One region of the Streptomyces sp. AMJ-169 genome, then DNA from elsewhere that is predicted to be linked to it. Evidence: riboswitches for the same ligand, from Rfam matches in the RefSeq annotation. Region 1 holds a riboswitch; each other region holds the start of a gene.
What was found. Region 1 has a riboswitch for cyclic di-AMP ahead of ACYUD3_RS15705 (C40 family peptidase). Riboswitches for the same ligand answer to the same signal wherever they lie in the genome.

Region 1 (5,194 bases):
TGGTCGTGGGTGACGCGGTCCCCGACGGCCAGCGCGACCGCGGGCTTGTCGTCGGCCCGGCTGGTGGCGAACCCGGAGGCGCCCTTCGCGGAGGAGCGGGAACGGGTCGAGAACGACGAGGTGACGCCGGACGTACCGCCGCCGGACACGGGAGGCGCGGCGGGCGCGCCCGTGCGCTTCCAGTCGACGTGGACCGCCGGGATCTCCTCCAGGAAGCGGGAGGGCGGGTTGTACGACGGCTGGCCCCAGGCGCTGCGCAGCGTGGAGCGGGTGAGGTAGAGCCGCTCGCGCGCGCGGGTGATCCCGACGTAGGCGAGGCGGCGCTCCTCCTCCAGCTCCTTGACCTGGCCGAGAGCCCGCATGTGCGGGAAGACGCCGTCCTCCATGCCGGTGAGGAAGACGACCGGGAACTCCAGGCCCTTGGCGGTGTGGAGGGTCATCAGCGTGATGACGCCGGAGCCGTCCTCGCCCTCGTCGGGGATCTGGTCGGAGTCGGCGACCAGGGCGACGCGCTCCAGGAAGTCGGCCAGGGAGGGCTGCTCCCCCTGCTCGTTCTCCTGCTCGAACTCCAGGGCCACGGCGGCGAGTTCCTGGAGGTTCTCGATCCGGGTCTCGTCCTGGGGGTCGGTGGAGCTCTGCAACTCGGCGAGGTAGCCGGTGCGTTCGAGGACGGCCTCCAGGACCGTCGCCGGGCTCGCGCCGGACTCGACGACCGTACGGAGGTCCTCCATCAGCGTGTTGAACTTCTTGACCGCGTTGGCGGAGCGCGCGGCCATGCCGTACGCCTCGTCGACGCGGCGCAGGGCCTGCGGGAAGCTGATCTTCTCGCGCTGGGAGAGGGCGTCGATCATGGCCTCGGCGCGCTCGCCGATGCCGCGCTTGGGGACGTTGAGGATGCGGCGCAGCGGGACGGTGTCCTCGGGGTTGGCGAGCACCCTGAGGTAGGCGAGGACGTCCCGGACCTCCTTGCGCTCGTAGAAGCGGACGCCGCCGACGACCTTGTAGGGCAGGCCGACGCGGATGAAGACCTCTTCGAAGACACGGGACTGGGCGTTGGTGCGGTAGAAGACCGCCACGTCACCGGACTTGGCGTCGCCCGCGTCGGTGAGGCGGTCTATCTCCTCGGCGACGAACTGCGCCTCGTCGTGCTCCGTGTCGGCGACGTAGCCCGTGATGCGGGCGCCGGCGCCCGCGTTGGTCCACAGGTTCTTGGGCCTGCGGGACTCGTTGCGCTCGATGACCGCGTTGGCGGCGGTCAGGATCGTCTGCGTGGAGCGGTAGTTCTGCTCCAGCAGGATCGTCGTCGCGTCCGCGTAGTCCTCCTCGAACTGGAGGATGTTGCGGATCGTCGCGCCCCGGAAGGCGTAGATGGACTGGTCGGCGTCGCCCACCACGCAGAGTTCGGCGGGCGGCAGGTCGTACTCGCTGGGCGGCGTGTCCGGTGAACGGTCGGCGCCGCCGACGAGTTCCCGTACGAGCGCGTACTGGGCGTGGTTGGTGTCCTGGTACTCGTCGACCAGGACGTGCCGGAAGCGGCGGCGGTAGTGCTCGGCGACGTCGGGGAAGGCGCGCAGGAGGTTGACCGTCGTCATGATCAGGTCGTCGAAGTCCAGCGCGTTGGCCTCGCGCAGCCGGGACTGGTACAGCGCGTAGGCCTGCGCGAGGGTCTTCTCGAAGCTGTCGGCGGCCTGGCCCGCGAAGTCGTCCTCGTCGATCAGCTCGTTCTTGAGGTTGCTGATCTTGGCGCTGAAGGACTTGGGCGGGAAGCGCTTGGGGTCGAGGTCCAGGTCGCGGCAGACCAGGGCCATCAGGCGCTTGGAGTCGGCCGCGTCGTAGATCGAGAACGACGACGTGAAGCCGAGCTTCTTGGACTCGCGGCGCAGGATGCGCACGCACGCGCTGTGGAACGTCATGACCCACATCGCGTTCGCGCGCGGGCCCACGAGCTGCTCGACGCGCTCCTTCATCTCGCCGGCGGCCTTGTTCGTGAACGTGATCGCGAGGATCTGGCCCGGGTGCACGTTGCGCTCGGCGAGCAGGTAGGCGATGCGGTGCGTGAGCACACGGGTCTTGCCGGACCCTGCGCCGGCGACGATGAGCAGGGGCGAGCCGGCGTGGACGACCGCCTCGCGCTGGTTCTCGTTCAGCCCGTCCACCAGCGCCGCCGCGTCCAGCACCGGGCGCGGGGCGCCGTCGCGGTAGTAGGCGTCCCGGTCCGGCGGCGCGTCGAATTTCCCGCCGAACAGGTCGTCCGGAATCGGCTCCGGCGCGTGCTCGTCCTCGGGCGGGGGCGGGGGTTCCTCGCCGTGCCCGCGCGGGGCCTGGAGGTCCGCCAGGAAGCTGTCGTCAAAGAGGCTGCTCATCGCTCTCCGAGTCTAGGCGGCCCCACTGACAACCGGTCCCGATCCCGGAAACGATCTGCGTACGACAGGGGCGGGACAGCCTCCGGTGAGGCGCGAAACCGACTCCAGGAGGACCGGAACCGGCACCCTCTCCAGCGCGTCTTCCCTTGACGTCACAAAAACGTATCGGGCATATCGGCCATCAACCTTCACAGAAGCCACACGAGTTGGCTACCGTGCCGCTCAGGCCGCACTGTCCCCCACCGGCGAACGTCGCCGGGCCGCGCGGCCTCCGCCGAGTCCGGCCCGCCCCCGTGCGCGAGGCAGCCGGAGCCGGGGACCCACCGAGACCTTGGGGTGAATCGGCCGGATCCCGACCAGGAGACGGCCGTAGGGCAACCTTCCGCGGGCACGACCGCGCCCGAACCCGACAGCTGACCCGGTAGGCGGTAGTACGGAAGGAGTCGCCTCCTTGGCGTCGCAGCACCGCAAGCCCCGCTGGACGGGCAGCGTTGCGTCCGGCATACGCACGCCCGCACTCGCCACCGCGGCCCTCACCTCGGTGGCCCTGCTCTCCCAGACGGCCGAAGCGGCCCCCGCCACGGACGGCAGACCCACCCTGGAGGACATCGAGAAGAAGCTCGACGCCTTCTACAGCCAGACGGGCACCAAGAAGGACACCGCGGCCAAGGAGAAGGAGACCAAGCGCGCCAAGACGTTCCTCGACACGGCGACGCGCTACGGCACCCCTCCGGAACCGCTCCTCCCGCCCCGGCCGACGCATCCGCCGAGCATTGGGGGCGAGGACTTCGGGGAGGCGGCGGGGGACTCTGGGGCGCCGTCGGAGGGCTTCAGGGAGCCGCCGGAGGGTTTGGGGAAGTCGGCGGGGGGCTTCGGGGAGTCGCCGGGGGGCGAGGCCTCCGCGCGCGCGGAGGAACCCGCGCATCTGGAGGCGCCCGCGCGCGTGGACGATCCCGTGCGGACCGGCACACCCGCGCGCGCGGAGGAACCCGCCGCCGACCCCGAGAGCGATCTCAAGAACGCGAAGGTGACGGTCCAGGGGAAGCTCAGCAAGGCGCAGGCCCTGTTGTCGTTCCGCACGGCCGGCATGCAGAAGGCGGCCCCCCAGCAGCAGAACGCGGACGCGGTCACGGCCAAGGCGGAGATCACCGCGAAGGCGGAGATGGCCCTGGCCTTCGCCCGCGCGCAACTGGGCAAGCCGGTCGTCCTGGGCGCCTCGGGCCCCGGTTCGTACGACAGCCCCGGCCTCACCCGCGCGGCCTGGGCGTCCGCCGGAGTCTCCCTCCCCCGCACGACCTTCGCCCAGGTCACCGCGGGCACCCCGATCCGCCTCCCCGACGCCCGCCCGGGTGACCTGGTCTTCTTCCACGACGACATCACCCACGTGGGCCTCTACATCGGCGACAGCCTGATGATCCACGCCCCGCACCCCGGCGCCCTCATCCGCGAGGAGTCCATCGACTTCGCCGGCAAGGCGGAGATCCACAGCGTCGTCCGCCCGTCCTGAGGGAACCGGGACGCCCGACGACGACACGTGTCACCTCCGGTGGTTGCGGGGGTGACCGGTGCTCCCCGGAAGAGCGGCTCCAGGGGGGTTCTGGCGGGCGCGGAGGGCGCTTGGGCTGCCCCGGGTCGCGGACTCTCCGTCGCGGCCCTCCAGGGAGCCGTGAGGCGCCCCTACGCGCGGCTCACGTCCAGAGCACCGCGATGAAGATGTTGGCGACGGTCAGCCCGCCGACCAGGCCGAAGAGCGGCTTCTCGACGGTCTCGTCGTCCCGTTTCACGTAGACGAGCCCCAGGATCACGATCAGCAGGGCCAGCTTGAGCCCGATCTTGACGTTGTTGACGGCGTGGTCGTCGGCCTGGTTGAGGCCCACCAGGATCACGCCGGTGACCAGCATCGTCGCCGCGCCGTGCAGCATCCCGGGCACGAAGCGGGCGGTGCCCTGGCCCATCGCCTTCATCTGGGTGAGGAAACCGCCGAGCAGCGCGGCGATCCCGATGATGTGCAGGCCGACGAAGAGATGGATGAGTACGTCCATGAGGCGGAGCCTAATCAGCCCCCTATGGGGCGTCTGTCACCGCCCCCACCCGGTACACGCGCCCCGTACGACTCCAGGAGTACGGCCCGTAGCACTCTGTCCCACCTCACGGACCAGAACCCCCGGTTCGGTCAACGCAGCGCACGAAGTCGTCTTCGAAAGAGGGACTCGTCCGCACATACGGTCACCGGGCAGTCCACTCACGCCACTTCCGCACATCGCGTTACCGAGTCGTCACCGACAGGCCTAGCGTCCTCCCCCAGGTGCCCGGCTCCCCACCGCCGCCCAGGCCAAGGGGCGGCAGTCGGACACCACCGCCGAGGAAGTCCGGCGGCGGCCCGTCTCTCCCCGGAGCGGACCGCCGCCGGACGCGCCCCCGCCGCCCCGCTTCCCCCGGTCCACGGGCCGCCGCGGCGCGCGAGGCGGTCGTACGAAAGGACAGGCACGTCCAACGTGGCAGCGCACCGAAAACCCCGCCGGCATCAGCTCGGCGGCCCCGCCGTCCGTACCGCCGCGACCCTCGCCCTCGCGGGCGCGGCGAGCGCGACGGCCTTCGACGGGACCGGCCAGGCCGCCCCGGCGCCGACGGCGGACCAGGTCAGGGCGGAGGTGGACCGGCTGTACCGGGACGCCGAGACGGCGACCCAGCAGTACGACGGCGCGCGCGAGCAGGTGCGGACCGCCGAGAAGCGGCTGACGGTCCTGCGCGACGAGGCCGCCCGGCGTACGGCCGACCTCAACTCCGCGCGGGACACGCTGGGTTCGATCGCCGCCGCCCAGTACCGCAGC
Region 2 (5,194 bases), on a different contig from region 1:
CCGGGGGCGCGTCCGGCGCCGATGACAGCGACGGAGCCGGGCGCGAGCAGGCGGCGCACGGAGCGGGCCTCGGCGCGCTGTTCGCGGGCGCGCTGGACGGCGAGGGAGCGTTCGGTGGGTTCGAGGCCGAACTCCAGGCGGACGACACCGTCCTCGAAGCTGCGCTTCTGGGTGTACCCGGCGTCCGTGAACACCTTGATCATCTTGCTGTTGGCGGGGAGCACCTCGGCGGCGAAGCGGCGGATGCCGCGCTCGCGGGCGACGGCCGCGATGTGCTCCAGGAGGGCGGAGGCGACGCCGCGGCCCTGGTGGGCGTCCTGGACGAGGAAGGCGACCTCGGCCTCGTCGGCGGGGGCCGAGGCGGGCATGCCGTCGGGGCCGATGCGGTCGTAGCGTACGGTTGCGATGAACTCTCCGCCGACGGTGGCGGCGAGTCCCACCCGGTCCACGAAGTCGTGGTGCGTGAAGCGGTGGACGTCCTTGGCCGACAGGCGCGGGTAGGGCGCGAAGAAGCGGTAGTACTTCGACTCGTCCGACACCTGCTCGTAGAAGCTGACCAGGCGGGTCGCGTCGTCGACGGTGATGGGCCGTACGCGCGCGGTGCCGCCGTCGCGCAGCACCACGTCGGCTTCCCAGTGGGCGGGGTACTCGTGCCGCTCCTCGGCGCTTCGCATGGGGCCCAGCGTACGGCTCGCGTCCGACAACGGCGCGAGGCAGTCTGGGGAAGGACGTCACACGGTGGAGCCGGTCCGAGGCCGCGGCCCGGCAGCCGTCCCGGAAGGGTCTGTCGATCCTCCGGGGACGTCTCACGTGTGGAAAAATGGTCTAGACAACCCTGAGACACTGAAGGGCAGCAACACATGGCTGAGCGCCGCGTCAACATCGGCTGGGCGGAGGGCCTTCACGCCCGCCCCGCCTCCCTCTTCGTCCGGGCCGCCACGGCCTCAGGCGTCCCGGTGACGATCGCCAAGGCGGGCGGCAACCCGGTCAACGCCGCCTCCATGCTGGCCGTCCTCGGCCTCGGCGCCCAGGGTGGCGAAGAGGTCGTCCTGGCCTCCGACGCCGAGGGCGCGGACGCGGCGCTGGACCGGCTGGCCAAGCTGGTCGCCGAGGGTCTTGAGGAGCTTCCCGAGACCGTGTGAGCCATCACCCGCGCGGGAGGCGTTCAGCCCGCGCGTGCGTGCGTGAAGCCGCGTCAGCCCGTCCGGGCGGCGCGGCTTCGCCGTTTCCCCGAGCTTCACGAAACCTCCCGGACCCTTTCCCGGATGATTTGCCCCGCAAAGGATTCGGAGTGCGCGGAAGCACACCGCAGGAGCGCACCCGATGAATTCACGGCGCGCACCGAAAAGGCCGACGGAAATACACCTCCGCCGAATATCTCTTCTTTGTATACGGCGCCCGTGTTAATGACGCAGGCCGGACATGTTTACGGCGTGTTGCGAAGTCCTCACACGGCCGTCGGCCCCGGGCAACCGCAGCCGGTGCGCGGCGGTCGAGCGCTCGGTGTGCAGCGCGGTGATCGCGCGGGCCCGCTCGGCGTCCCCGCGCGCGACGGCGTCCACGATCGCGCCGTGCTCCGCCCAGGCCTCCACGGGGCTCACGGGCGCCTCCACGGCGTACATCCAGGCGATCTTGTGGCGCAGCTGGGTCAGCGTCGCGGTCAGGGTGTGGCTGGCGCAGGCCTGGGCGAGCGTCTCGTGGAACCAGCCGCCCAGGGAGCGCAGATCCTCGCTGTTGCCCCTCCTGGCGCGCTCCTGGCCCAGCCGGACGAGCCCGCGCAGCACCTTCAGGTGGGCCTCCGTGCGCCGCTGGGCGGCCCGCGCGGCCCCGAGGGGCTCCAGGAGCAGCCGCATCTCCAGGAGGTCGGCGGCCTCCTGCTCGGTCGGCTCGGCCACGCACGCGCCCGCGTGGCGGCGGGTCACGACGAAGCCCTCGGCCTCCAGGGTGCGCAGCGCCTCGCGCACGGGGACGCGGCTGACGCCGTAGCGGCGGGCGAGGAGTTCCTCGGTGAGACGGCTGCCGCGCTCGTAGACACCCGCGACGATGTCGTCCCGGATGGCCGTGCACACCGAGTGCGCCGGAATACGCATGACCGACCTCCGCATTAACCCCGTGAAACGCCGTCCATTCGACGTCTGTTCCGTGACTCTATTGCAATCAGCGGGAATTTCCGATGGCGAGCCGGAATCCATGGATATTTTTTGGACAGCGGGCGCCCGAAACGCCGAAAGCCCCGGCCGGAAGGGCCGGGGCTGGACGGTTTCGCGCAGAACGTCAGACGGTGACGCCGTGGCCGCGCAAGTACGCGACCGGGTCGATGTCCGAGCCGTACTCGGGGCTCGTGCGGGCCTCGAAGTGCAGGTGCGGTCCGGTGACGTTGCCGGTGGCGCCCGAGAGGCCGATCCGCTGCCCCGGGGTGACGCTCTGGCCGACGGACACCGTGATCGACGACAGGTGGCCGTACTGGGTGTACGTGCCGTCGTTCATGCGCAGGACGATCTGGTTGCCGTAGGAGCCGCCCCAGCCGGCCTCGACGACCGTGCCGTAGCCCACCGCGTGGACGGTCGTCCCGGTCGCCGCGTGGAAGTCGATGCCGGTGTGGCTGCCGGACGACCACAGGGAGCTGCTCGCGCGGTAGCCGGTCGACACGTAGGAGCCGGTGACGGGGATGACGAAGGCGTTCAGGCGGGCGCGCTCGGCCTCGCGGGCGGCGCGGGCCTCGGCCTCGCGCGCGGCCTTCGCCTCGGCGGCGGCCCGCTGCCGCGCGGCCTCCTCCTGGGCGGCCTGCTTCTGCGCGGCGGCCTGGTCGTCGATCTGCTCGGCGACGTCGTCCCCGACGGTGACCACGGGGATCAGGCCGGTGTGTTCGAGGGAGGTGTCGGCGGCGAGGGCCGGGGAGGCCACGCTCGCCATGACGCCGCTGGTGGTGAGCGCCGCTATGCCCGCCGCGCGGGCGGTCGTGCGCTGCATCCGGCCGGGCCTGCGGTGCTTCCCGGTGGTGGCGCAGGTGAACGCCATAGGGTCGTGTTCGTCCTTTCCTTCCCTCTCGCCTACCGGGTTAGCTGACGGGTTCGGAGCAGGAAGGTCTCCTACGGGCTCCCCTTGGGAGGGCGCCCGATTCACCCCAGGGACGGTGGGTCCCCGGCTCCCCTGGCTCGCGCCGTAGGGGGACTCGGCGATCGCTGTCCGGTGCCGCGGCTGCGGCGCACTGCCTGACGAACAGCCCGGACGACGCTAGAGCGGGGCCCCTCGGTTCCCCAAGCGGACACCGGGATTTGTTAAACATGCCACAGGGCAGAGGGGCAGGGTTCACACCAATACGGACATCTGTAAAGGGAGCCGCCGTGCGGGAACGCGCGCGCGGGTGAACCCCCAAAGGCTCACCCACGCGCGCGTGCCCTCGTACGCCTACTCCGCCGGTACGACCTTCACCGGGCCGATGCCCAGGGCCTCGACCTCCTCGCGGATCTGGGCGGCGTCGCCCACGAGGACGGTCACCAGGCGGTCGACCGGGAAGGCGGCGACGGCCGCGGCGGTGGCCTCCACGGTGCCGGTGGCCGCCAGCTGGCGGTAGAGGGTCGCCTGGTAGTCGTCGGGCAGGTACTGCTCGACCTGGTCGGCGAGCGTGCCCGCGACGGCGGCGGCCGTCTCGTACTTCAGCGGGGCGACGCCGACGAGGTTCTGCACCGCGAAGTCCCGCTCGGCGTCGGTCAGTCCGCCCTCGGCCAGGGTGCGCAGCACGGTCCACAGGTCGCCCAGCGCGGGCCCGGTGTTCGGGGTGTCGACGGAGCCGCTGATGGCGAGCATGGACGCGCCCGAGCCGTCCGGGGCGGAGCGCATGACCTGCCCGAAGGCGCGCACCCCGTAGGTGTAGCCCTTCTCCTCCCGCAGGACGGCGTCCAGCCGGGAGGTGAGCGTGCCGCCCAGGCAGTACGTGCCGAGCACCTGGGCCGACCACACGCGGTCGTGCCGGTCGGGCCCGATCCGGCCGATCAGCAGCTGTGTCTGGACGGCTCCGGGGCGGTCGACGATGACGACGCGCCCGGTGTCGTCCGCGGTGACCGGCGGCACGGGGCGGGGCTCGCCCGGGGTGCCCGTCCAGGCGCCCAGGGTCTCGCCGAGCAGCGCCGCGAGGTCGATGCCGGTCAGGTCGCCGACGACGACCGCGGTGGCCGTCGAGGGGCGCACGTGCCGGTCGTAGAAGGCGCGTACGGCCGCCGCGTCGATCTTGGCGACGGTCTCCTCGGTGCCCTGGCGCGGGCGCGACATGCGCGAGCCGGCCGGGAACAGCTCCTTGGAGAGCTCCTTGGCGGCGCGCCGGGAGGGGTTGGCGAGCTCGTGCGGGATCTCGTCGAGCCGGTTGCCCACGAGCCGCTCGATCTCGCCGGCCTCGAACGCGGGCGCGCGCAGGGCGTCGGCGAGCAGGCCGAGGCCCTTGGCGAGCCGGGAGGCGGGGACCTCCAGGCTGAGCCGGACCCCGGGGTGGTCGGCGTGCGCGTCGAGGGTGGCGCCCGCGCGCTCCAGCTCGGCGGCGAACTCCTCGGCGGAGTGCCGGTCGGTGCCCTCGGAGAAGGCGCGCGCCATGATCGTGGCGACACCGTCCAGACCGGCCGGCTCGGCGTCCAAAGGCGCGTCCAGGAGGATCTCCACGGCGACGACCTGCTGGCCGGGGCGGTGGCAGTGCAGGACCGTCAGGCCGTTGTCCAGCGCGGCGCGTCCGGGGGCGGGGAACGCCCAGGGCCTGGCCTCGCCGGCCTGCGGCTGGGGGTGGAAGTCCATGGTGGCCGTCTCGCTCACTTGGCCGCCTCCTCGTTCTCGTCGGTGGCGCCGCCGGCCGTCACGGTCGCCTCGGCCTCGGGGTCTTCGGGCACGTCGGCGTCCTCGGCCCGCTCGGGGGCGAGGGGTTCGTAGACGAGCACCGCGCGGTTGTCGGGGCGCAGGCGGGCCTGGGCGACCTCCCGCACCTCCTCGGGGGTGATGTCCAGGACACGCTGTACGGCGGTCAGGGCGAGCTGCGGGTCGCCGAACAGGACGGCGAAGCGGCACAGTTCGTCCGCGCGGCCCGCGACCGTGCCGAGCCGGTCCAGCCACTCGCGCTCCAGCTGCGCCTGGGCGCGCTCCATCTCCTCGGCGGTGGGGCCCTCTTCGGCGAAGCGGGCCAGCTCCTCGTCGATGGCGGCCTCGACGGCCGGGA
Region 3 (5,194 bases), on a different contig from region 1:
CAGCCGGTAGCGGCGGTGCTTGGCGTTGGACTCCAGGTAGTCCGCGAGGATCGCGTCCCGCTCGACGCCCAGCGCGAGCAGCGTCACGGCGATGGACAGGCCCGCGCGGTCCTTCCCGGCCGCGCAGTGCATGAGCGCCGGGGCGCTGTCCTCGGCGAGGGCCCGCAGCACCTGGGAGTGCTCGGACGTGCGCTGCGCGACCATCGCCCGGTACGACGCCGTCATCCGCGCCGCCGCCTTGCCGTCGCCGAGGAGTTCGCGCAGCTGGTCTATGTGCCCGTCGCGGACCATCTTCCAGAACTCCGCGCCGTCCGCCGGGTCGGACAGCGGCAGGTTCACATTGCGCACGCCCGGCAGCTCGACGTCCGGGCCCTCCAGCTTCTGGTCGGAGGAGTTGCGGAAGTCGAACACCGTGTGCAGCCCGAGCGAGGCCAGGAACCGGGCGTCCTCTTCTGTCGCGTGCGCGAGATGGCCGCTGCGGTACAGGACGCCGTACCTCACCCGCCTGCCGTCCGTCGTCGGCAGGCCGCCCACATCACGGAAATTGCGTACCCCTGCCAGTTCGGGCTCGGTCGACGGGATCTGCTGCGTCACGGGGGCTCCCTCCCAGTCGGTCCCGACCGCCGCGGCTTCAGGGATGGGCCGGTGGGACACGTCTTCGACGATACGGCACACCTCTGACGGCGAAGAGGTTGTCCACAGGGCGCCCGGGAGCACGGGTGCCGGAGTTGTCCACAGGCCGAGAGTTGTCCACAGGGCGTTGCCCGAGGACCCCGGGAACCCTGATGATGTTTTCCGAATGGTCGTGTCTGTTCGTATCTGTTTTTTATGATTTTCGATCGTGTGAGGGTCTGATGCTGGAAACCGCTGAGAACGGGCGTACGTGGCTCCTTTCGGGCCCGGCGAGCAGTTACGCCCTGCATCTCACCGAGGGCGGCGAGCTGCTGCATCTGCACTGGGGTCCGGCGATCGCCCTCGCCGACGCCGAGGCGCTGGCCGCGGTCCCGCTGCCGCACGGCTCGTCCTTCGAGTCCCCGCTGGACGGGCGGGAGGAGTACCCGGTGGAGGGCGGCCCCCGCTTCACCCGCCCCGCCCTCTCGGTCCGCGTCCCCGGCCGCCGGGGCACCGAGTGGACCTTCGAGAGCGCCGACGCCGCCGACGGCGAACTGCGGCTGCGCTTCCGCGACGGGGGGCTCACGGTCACCCTGCACTACCGCATGCGCGGTGACGTCGTGGAGCGCTGGGCGACCCTCGCCAACGACGCCGACGAGCCCCTCGAGCTGCTGCGCGCCGACTCCGCGACCTTGACGCTGCCGCAGCGCGAGGGATGGCGGCTGTCGCAGCTGCACGGCCGCTGGGCCGCCGAGTCCCGGCTGACACGGGCGCCCCTCACCTACGGAGAGAAGGTCATCGGCAGCCGGCGCGGGCACACCGGCCATCCGCATCTGCCGTGGGTCGCCCTCGACACCGACGCGACCGAGGAGCGCGGCGAGGTCTTCACCGCCGCCCTCGGCTGGTCCGGCTCCTGGCGCATCGCCGTCGCCCAGCTGCCCGACGCGCGCGTGCAGATCACCGGCGGCGCCGGGCACGACGACTCCGGGCTGCTGCTCCTCGCGCGCGGGGACTCCTTCACGACGCCCGTCCTCGCGGCCCTGTGGTCCGACGGCGGCTTCGGCGGCGCCAGCCGCGCCTGGCACGCCTACCAGCGCGAGCACGTGATCCCGGACGCCGCGCAGGACCGCCCGGTGCTGTTCAACTCCTGGGAGGCGACCACCTTCGACATCTCCGAGGAGGAGCAGCTCGTCCTCGCCCGGCGGGCCGCCGAGATGGGCGTGGAGCTGTTCGTCGTCGACGACGGCTGGTTCGGCGCCCGCACCAGCGACCGCGCGGGTCTCGGCGACTGGACGCCCAACCCGGACCGCTTCCCCCAGGGCCTCAAGCCCCTCGCCGACCAAGTGCACGGCCTGGGCATGCAGTTCGGCATCTGGGTCGAGCCGGAGATGGTCAACCCCGACAGCGACCTCTACCGCGCGCACCCCGACTGGGTGCAGTTCCAGCCCGGCCGCGGGCGCACCGAGTTCCGCAACCAGCTGATGCTCAACCTCGCGCGCGAGGACGTCCAGGAGTACCTGTGGGAGCGGCTGGACACCCTGCTGTCCAGCGCGCCCATCGACTACGTCAAGTGGGACTTCAACCGCTGCTTCACCGACGCCGGCTGGCCCGACGACGCCTATCCGCAGCGCCTGTGGGTCGACCACGTGCGCGCGCTGTACTCGCTCCTCGACCGGCTGCGCGCCGCCCACCCCGGGGTCGCCTTCGAGTCCTGCTCGGGCGGCGGCGGCCGGATCGACCTCGGCATCCTCAGCCGCACCGACCAGGTGTGGACCTCCGACAACACCGACCCGCTGGACCGGCTCGCCATCCAGCACGGCTTCAGCCAGATCCACCCCGCGCGGGTCATGGCGGCCTGGGTCACCGACAGCCCCAACGTCCAGCTCAACCACCGGGTCAGCTCGCTGAAGTTCCGCTTCATCAGCTCCTTCGCCGGGGTCCTCGGCGTCGGCGGCGACCTCTCCGAGTGGACCGGCGCGGAGCTGGCCGAGGCGCGCGAGTGGGTCGCGCTGTACAAGGAGATCCGGCCCGTCGTCCAGCAGGGCGACCTGTACCGGCTCAAGGCCCCCGAGGGCGGGCTCAGCGCCGTGCAGTACGTCCGCGGCGACGACACCGTCGTCCTCGCCTGGCTCCAGGCCCAGCACTACGGGGAGACCGTCCCGGCGGTGCGGCTGCGCGGGCTTGATGCCGGGGCGTTGTACGAATGCCTTGAAACGGGGGAAATCCACCGGGGGGCGGTGCTGTTGCATCACGGGTTGCGGACCGGGCTGCGTGGGGACCTTGATGCGGCTGTTCTCCGGCTTCGTCGAGTCTGAGGGGTCTGTCCGGTTTCGAAATGCTTCAGTGCAACTCGATCCGGAATAAAGGCAGCTGTGAATCGGTGGCGTGAGCAGGGTCATATTCCTGGCCCTGCGGCGCGCGTCATGTGCACGTAATCACGCTGTTTTCCTTGGGGAATTGGGGCCAGGGCGGGGTTTTCGGCGCGGTTCGGGCGGGGCCGGGAACACACGGCGAATCGACAGGAAAGCGATTCGTGGGCGACTTTCGCTTGTCCCCGTGCGTCCCGGTCGCTTACGTTCGCCATCAATCCGGGCGGACGCCCAATCCTGCCGCTGTCCGGAGACCGAACACGCCACCCGTGAAACGGCAGGAGCGGGGGACCCACAGGCAGTACCGCCGGATCCGGACGCCACCGGAGACGGCTCGGGGTAAAGCCGCGACAACCGCGCGGCCGGGCAGCTCCAGCCCGCACCCGACAGCTCACCTCGCAGGCGACGGAGAGGAATTCGCCATGCCCGGCAAGGGTAAGCACCGCCGCCCGAAGACCCCGCGCTTCTCCCGTTCGCTAGCCGTCGCCGGAACCGGCGGGGCCGCGCTCGCCCTTCCGCTGATGGGGGCCACCGGGGCGCACGCCCAGACGACTTCCTCGACCGCGAGCTCCCCCGCCGTGTCCGCCGCCTCTCTCACGGCCTCCGTGTCGGAGAGCGCCGTTCAGGCCGCGCCGGTGAGCAGCCGCAAGAGCACTTCCGCCGTGTACACCGTCCGCTCCGGCGACTATCTCTCGAAGATCGCGGAGGAGCAGAGTGTCAGTGGGGGGTGGCAGCGGATCTACGACGACAATCGTGACGCCGTGGGGTCCGATCCGTCGCTGATCCATCCTGGGCTCAAGCTGACGCTCGGGGCGCGGGCGACCGGCACCTCCGGGACGACCGGTTCCGGTTCGTCCTCGTCGTCCGGCGCCTCTTCGTCGTCCAGCTCCTCTTCAGGGTCGGCGTCTTCCGGTTCCTCGAAGTCCTCCTCCGGGAGTTCGTCCTTCTTGAAGAGCTCGAATACCTCGAAGACCGAGCCGGCGTCGGAGAGTTCGGGGAGTTCGGCCTCCGGGTTCACGCTTCCGGTCACCGGTGCGGTCATCGGTACCGGGTACCGGGTCTCCGGCAGCATGTGGGCCAGCGGGTATCACACGGGCGTCGACTTCGTCGTCCCGACCGGGACCAATCTCAAGGCCGTCGGCGCCGGGACGGTCGTCTCCGCCGGCTGGGGCGGGGCGTACGGCAATCAGGTCGTCATCAAGCTCGCCGACGGGTACTACGCGCAGTACGCCCACCTCTCCCAGATATCCGTCTCCGCCGGGCAGAGCGTTTCCGAGGGGCAGCAGATCGGTTACTCCGGCTCCACGGGGAATGTGACGGGGCCGCATCTGCACTTCGAGATACGGACGACTCCTGACTATGGCTCGGATGTCGATCCGGTTGCTTACCTTCGCTCGCATGGCGTCTCCGTGGGGTGATGCCTGCGGCTGCTAGGCCGTTTGTCTGACGTGCCTCCGCGAGGCCGGAACCGGATCCCCGGGGCCGGCCTTTCAGGGTTTGCGGGGGTTTGCGGGGGTGGGGGAGGGATGGGGCTGCGGGATATGTGGGGTGCGAGGGGGCAGGGTGTGCGGGATGCGGGATGCGGGATGCGGGATGCGGGGGTCGGGGGTGCGCGAGGTTTCCAGGGTGCGCGGGGGTGTGAGGGCTCCGGCTGAGCCGACTCCGGTTGCGCCGCCGAAGCTGCCGCGACTGAGGCCGGCGCTGCCGAAGTTGCCAAAGCTGGGTCCAGCGCTGCCCAAGCCGTCGCGACCGGAGCCGGTGCAACCCAAGCCGCCGCAGCCGGAGTCGGTGATACCGGAGTCGCCGGAGTTGATCACGTCACCCGAACCCCCCACCGCCCCCACCCCCTCGCACACGACGACTTCCGTCACGGCCTCTCCCAATGGGCCGTCGAGTTGGAGAACGGTGGCACAGTCGCCGCCGCCCGAGGTGTCCTGGACGTCGGTGTGCCCGCCGGAGCCACCCTCTGGTATCGGTGGCGGCTGGAAGGTCCGTACGCCATCGGGTACACCGCGACCCCGATCTCGACAACTTCTGGAACGCGACCGACGTCCGCTCCCCGGACGACGACCTACTGCTCGGGCTACGGTGCCAACTACAACACCACGACCCGGCTGCGCCGTTACGTCGGGGAGGCGGGCGTACGGCCGCTCGTCTGCGACTACACCGAACCCCTGCTGACGGCGAACGAGCCGAACCGGGTGCGGATCGTC
Region 4 (5,194 bases), on a different contig from region 1:
CGGAGCCCTTGCCCTCAGTCCCCTGGCCCACCGTGAAACCCTGCCCGGAGATCGCCGACGCCGCGGACTTGTCGGACGCGGCCTCCTTCCCGAGCGCGCCCCCCTCCGTCACCTTCGCCCCCTTCGGCGGCGTGAAGTCGAAGGTGGACGCGGCCGGCTTGGCGAAGTCGACCTGGGTGAAGCCCGCGTCGATCACGGCCGCGCCGCCGCTCTTCGGGGTGAGCGTGAACTTCAGCGGCAGGCCCGTCTTGGCGTCGACGGCGATGCTGATCGCGCCGACCGTCGTACCGGACTGCTTGGGCTTGACGAGGAGCTTGTAGGCGTCGCGGCCGGCGACCTGGGCGGTGCCGTCGACCGTCACGGACGTCGTGTCGTCGACGGACTTCAGGGTCTCGTCGGCGAGGTCCTTCGGGGTCGTCGGGACGGGCTCCTTGGCGTCGGCGCCCTCGGGGGACGTCGCGTGGTAGACCTCGTTGGACTTGCTGTCGTAGCCCCAGACGTCCTTGCCGTTGTGGACGAGGCTGTACTCGGCGGCGTTCTCCAGCAGGGAGAGCTTCTGCTTCTCGGGGCCGTCGGCCGCGACGCGCAGGGTGTGGGTGCCGGAGGCGAGTTCGGTGAGCTTCGCCTTGGGGTCGGCCGAGGAGCCGTCGCCGGAGGACTGGGTCGCGCTGGAGAGAAGGCTGCTCTCCAGGCCGCCGAGGTCGGGCAGGCCCAGGTCGGTCGTGATCTTCACGGTGCCGGACAGCTGCTGCACGTCCGACTTGGCGATCTTGTCGAGGAGCTGCTGGGCGGTGATCTTCGGCAGGCTCGGGTCGCCGGAGTCGGCGAGCGCGGGGACGAGGCCGATGGTCGCCGCGGCCACCCCTACGACCGTGACCGGGACGACGTACCGCACGGCCGTCCTGCGCCGCCGGGCCCGCGCCTCGTCGGCCTCGGCCATGGCCTCCGGGGTGGTGCTGTCGTCGGATGCGTACGGTGACATATGTGCCTTACCTCCGTCTTCGGCGGCGGGCCGGGCGGGCCGTCGTACGGCTGCCCTTGACCGCCATTCTCACCCGAACCGGTGAGCCGTGGTCGTTCGTCCGTACCTCCATGACACCAAACGGGACTGACAATCGCGTCAGCCCGCAGAGTCAACTCCTCGTACTCCTGCGGTATGACAAACCCCCTGGACACCTCTCGTGTCCCTTAGGGGATCAGGGTCCCTAGGGGATCAGCCCGCCCTGTGCACCACCGCGTCGCACAGCTCCACCAGCGCCGTCTTCGCGTCGCACTCCGGCAGCGGGGACAGGGCGGCGCGGGCCTCCTCCGCGTAGCGGATGGTGTCGCGGCGGGCCTGTTCCAGGGCGGGGTGGGCGCGCAGGGCGGTCAGGGCCTCGGCGTGGCGGGCGTCGTCGGTGAGGTCGGAGGCGAGGAGTTCGCACAGGGCGACGTCCTCGGGGCGGCCGTCGCGGGCGGCCATCTCGCGCAGCCGCAGCACGGGGAGGGTCGCGATGCCCTCGCGCAGGTCGGTGCCGGGGGTCTTGCCGGACTCGTGGGAGTCGGAGGCGACGTCGAGGAAGTCGTCGGCGAGCTGGAAGGCGACGCCGAGGCGCTCGCCGTACTGCGTGAGGATGTCCACGACCGTCTCGTCGGCGCCCGAGGTCATCGCGCCGAAGCGGCAGGAGACGGCGACCAGGGAGCCGGTCTTGCCGGCGAGGACGTCCAGGTAGTGCTCGACCGGGTCGCGGCCGTCGGTCGGGCCCGCGGTCTCCAGGATCTGGCCGGTGACCAGCCGCTCGAACGCCTCGGCCTGGATGCGGATGATCTCGGGGCCGAGGCCGGCGAGGATCTGGGAGGCGCGGGCGAACAGGAAGTCACCCGTGAGGACGGCGACGGAGTTGCCCCAGCGGGTGTTGGCGCTGGCGACACCGCGCCGGACGTCGGCCTCGTCCATGACGTCGTCGTGGTACAGGGTCGCCAGGTGGGTCAGCTCGACGCCGACGGCGGACGGCACGACACCGGGGGCGTAAGGGTCGCCGAACTGGGCGGTGAGCATGACGAGGAGGGGTCGGAAGCGTTTCCCGCCGGCGCGTACGAGGTGCTGCGCGGCCTCGGTGATGAACGGGACCTCGCTCTTGGTGGCCTCCAGGAGGCCCCCCTCGACGGCTGCCATCCCGGCCTGGACATCGGCTTCCAGAGCCTGGTCCCGCACGCTCAGCCCGAACGGCCCGACGACGGTCACGAGGGATCTCCTGTCTGCTGTTGCCCACTGACTGCTGTTGACGATTACACGGTTTGTCGACAGGTCGCTGCCATCACCCGAGTCAGCGTATCCGGTCAGGTTTCGATCACCGATAGCCCCCACGGTTACAGCCCGGCCCCTATCGGATCACGACCGCTATGTTTCTGATCGTTCGATACGACATGTAATGGTCCGACATATTCAGCATCTGTCCATTTTGCCGTAATTGCCGTTTCGTGAATTGGGTCACGGGGCCCCGCCGGCCACCGCGGCCTCGGCATTCCCTCTTCCCCCTGTCGTCACTTGCCAGTTGACGCTTCCCGGACGCAAACGATCAAGTCGCCCATAAACCCCTTAGCGCTCCCAATAGGGACCAGAGGTGAATCCGGCACTTGTTCCAGGCAGTCGCTCTCGCATACGTTCCCGGCCAAGTCGGACGGACGCCTAATCCTGCCGCCGTCCCGGCTCTTCCCATCGACGAAACCACTCGCGCACGGCAGGAGCGGGGGACCCAGGCAGTACGCCGTCCCGGAGCACCCCTCCGGGCCGGCTCGGGGTGAAGCCGTACCGCCTTCCCGGCGGACCGGCCGGGCACCTCCCCGCCCGAACCCGACAGCTCACCTCGCAGGCGCCGGAGAGGAACACACTCATGTCCGCATTCCGTCCCCACCGCCTCGCCCGCACCCTCGCCGTCGCCGCCACCGGCGCCGCCGTGCTCGCCCTCCCGCTGATCGGCGCGACCACCGCGTCCGCGGCCGTCAAGACCGCCTCGACGACCCCCGCCGGGTACCCCAACACCCTCGACGGCTGGATCCGCGAATCCCTCGCGATCATGTCCCAGAAGGGCATCCCGGGCAGCTACAACGGCATCTACCGCAACATCATCCGCGAGTCCTCCGGCAACCCCTGGGCCATCAACAACTGGGACTCCAACGCCGCCAAGGGCACCCCGTCCAAGGGCCTGCTCCAGGTCATCGACCCGACCTTCCAGGCGTACCACGTGTCCGGCACGGCCTACGACCCCTACGACCCGGTCGCGAACATCACCGCCGCGTGCAACTACGCGGCGGCGGTGTACGGGTCGATCGACAACGTGTACGGGGCTTACTGAGGCGCCCCGTACGGGGCTCGCCCGGTCCACTTGAGCTCCCCCTACGGGAACAGCCGCTCCAGCACCACGGCCACCCCGTCGTCCTCGTTGGACAGGGTCACCTCGTCCGCCGCCGCCTTCAGCTCGGGGTGGGCGTTGGCCATGGCGACGCCGTGGGCGGACCACTCGAACATCGGGATGTCGTTGGGCATGTCCCCGAAGGCCACCGTGGCCTCGGGGGCCAGGCCCAGCCGGTCGGCGGCCAGGGCGAGGCCCGTCGCCTTGGTGACGCCGGGCGGCTGGAGCTCCACCGTCCCCGGGCCCGACATCGTCACCGTGGCCAGCGAGCCGACCGCCGCGCGGGCGATCGCCGCCAACTCGTCGTCCGTGAGCGTCGGGTGGCGCAGCAGGACCTTGCTGATCGGCTCGCACCACAGGTCGGCGCGGTGGCCCACGCGCAGGGCCGGCAGGGTCGGGTGGGGCATCCGGTAGCCCGGCTCGATCAGGGTCAGCCCCTCGACGCCGTCCTGGTCGACGGCCGCGTACACCTGGCCGACCTCCGCCTCGATCTTGCCGAGCGCGGTCTCCGCCAGGTCCCGGTCCAAGGTCACCGACCACAGCAGGCGGCCGGCGCCGATGTCGTACACCTGGGCGCCCTGGCCGCACACCGCGAGGCCTCTGCCGCGCAGGACGTCCAGGAGGGGGCGGACCCGGGGGGCGGGGCGGCCGGTCACCACCAGGTGCCGCGCGCCGGCCTCGACGACCCGCTGGAGGGCGTCCAGCGAGCGGTCGGAGAAGGTGTCGTCGGCGCGCAGCAGTGTGCCGTCCAGGTCGGTGGCGACGAGGTCGTACGCGCGCGCGGCGGAAGCGGTGGTGGGTGCGGCCATGATCAGAGAATACGGACCCGGGCGGGCCGCCGAGGGCCAACTGGCGGTCTCGCACACGGCCGTTCGAGCGCCGGCCGGCCCTCCCCCGCCGCCCGTTCGAGCGCCCGCCGAAGCTCGCGCGGCGGTTGTTCGAACGTCCCCGTCTCAGGGCGTCTGCGAAGACTGCACCGGTTGGCAACAACATGCGGCGCTATCTACCGCGCCGGGGGCGGGAGGGGTACCGTCCAGGTTGTCCAGGGGGGACTTGATCGGGGGGTCAGGTTGAGCAGTGGGCGTACGCGCGTGCTGGGCACGCACGAGCTGGGCGAGGGGGAGCGGGAGCGGTGGCGGGCGCTGCGCGCCATGTCGGCGGCGCCCCGGAACCCGTTCATGGAACCGGAGTTCGCGGACGCCGTGGGGCGCGTGAAGGCGCGCGCCCGGGTCGCGGTGGTGTACGAGGGGCGTGAACCGGTCGGTTTCCTGCCGCACGAGCGCGGGGCGCTCGGCCGGGGGCAGGCGCTCGCGTACGGCGTGTCCGACGCGCAGGGAGCCGTCCTCACACCCGGACTCGGCCTGGAACCGGGCGAGTTGATGCGGGCCTGCGGCCTGTCGAGCTTCGCCTTCGACAACCTGGAGGCGGAACAGGCCCTGTTCGTCCCGCACGCCGCCGCCGAGTACCCGTCGTACGTCATCGACGTCGAGAAGGGCTACGACACCTACGAGTCCGTCCTGCGCGGGCAGTCGCCGAAGTTCCTGCGCACGACGCTCGCCAAGGAGCGCAAACTCGGGCGCCAGGCGGGCGAGTTGAGGTTCGTCTTCGACGAGCGCGACCCCGCCGCGCTGCGCACCCTGATGGCCTGGAAGTCCGCCCAGTACCGGCGCACGGGCCGGCGCGACCGCTTCGCGCAGGAGTGGATCACCCGACTGGTGGGGCTCCTGGCCGAGACGCGCGCCCCCGAGTGCACGGGCACGCTCTCCGTCCTCTACGCCGGCGCGCGCCCCCTCGCGGCCCAC

Region 2: linked by a shared signal. The riboswitch ahead of ACYUD3_RS00610 (M23 family metallopeptidase) and the one ahead of ACYUD3_RS15705 (C40 family peptidase) in region 1 are both predicted to bind cyclic di-AMP.
Region 3: linked by a shared signal. The riboswitch ahead of ACYUD3_RS03925 (M23 family metallopeptidase) and the one ahead of ACYUD3_RS15705 (C40 family peptidase) in region 1 are both predicted to bind cyclic di-AMP.
Region 4: linked by a shared signal. The riboswitch ahead of ACYUD3_RS31150 (transglycosylase SLT domain-containing protein) and the one ahead of ACYUD3_RS15705 (C40 family peptidase) in region 1 are both predicted to bind cyclic di-AMP.

Annotation. Positions count from the first base shown of each region.
Region 1 is NZ_JBVLTJ010000005.1:537,427-542,620, forward strand. It holds gene pcrA (DNA helicase PcrA) at 1-2,363, opposite strand, end outside; cyclic di-AMP (ydaO/yuaA leader) riboswitch at 2,658-2,807, shown strand; gene ACYUD3_RS15705 (C40 family peptidase) at 2,815-3,870, shown strand; gene ACYUD3_RS15710 (hypothetical protein) at 4,052-4,405, opposite strand; gene ACYUD3_RS15715 (C40 family peptidase) at 4,859-5,194, shown strand, end outside.
Region 2 is NZ_JBVLTJ010000001.1:148,241-153,434, reverse strand. It holds gene ACYUD3_RS00625 (bifunctional acetate--CoA ligase family protein/GNAT family N-acetyltransferase) at 1-674, opposite strand, end outside; gene ACYUD3_RS00620 (HPr family phosphocarrier protein) at 861-1,142, shown strand; gene ACYUD3_RS00615 (GntR family transcriptional regulator) at 1,404-2,090, opposite strand; gene ACYUD3_RS00610 (M23 family metallopeptidase) at 2,275-3,018, opposite strand; cyclic di-AMP (ydaO/yuaA leader) riboswitch at 3,033-3,188, opposite strand; gene ACYUD3_RS00605 (M16 family metallopeptidase) at 3,409-4,797, opposite strand; gene ACYUD3_RS00600 (M16 family metallopeptidase) at 4,794-5,194, opposite strand, start outside.
Region 3 is NZ_JBVLTJ010000001.1:951,948-957,141, forward strand. It holds gene ACYUD3_RS03915 (tyrosine-protein phosphatase) at 1-594, opposite strand, end outside; gene ACYUD3_RS03920 (alpha-galactosidase) at 855-2,927, shown strand; cyclic di-AMP (ydaO/yuaA leader) riboswitch at 3,233-3,399, shown strand; gene ACYUD3_RS03925 (M23 family metallopeptidase) at 3,404-4,399, shown strand; partial or broken gene ACYUD3_RS03930 (DUF6250 domain-containing protein) at 4,727-5,194, shown strand, end outside.
Region 4 is NZ_JBVLTJ010000015.1:107,059-112,252, reverse strand. It holds gene ACYUD3_RS31160 (LolA family protein) at 1-982, opposite strand, end outside; gene ACYUD3_RS31155 (polyprenyl synthetase family protein) at 1,214-2,224, opposite strand; cyclic di-AMP (ydaO/yuaA leader) riboswitch at 2,690-2,870, shown strand; gene ACYUD3_RS31150 (transglycosylase SLT domain-containing protein) at 2,874-3,335, shown strand; gene ACYUD3_RS31145 (HAD family hydrolase) at 3,377-4,201, opposite strand; gene ACYUD3_RS31140 (GNAT family N-acetyltransferase) at 4,463-5,194, shown strand, end outside.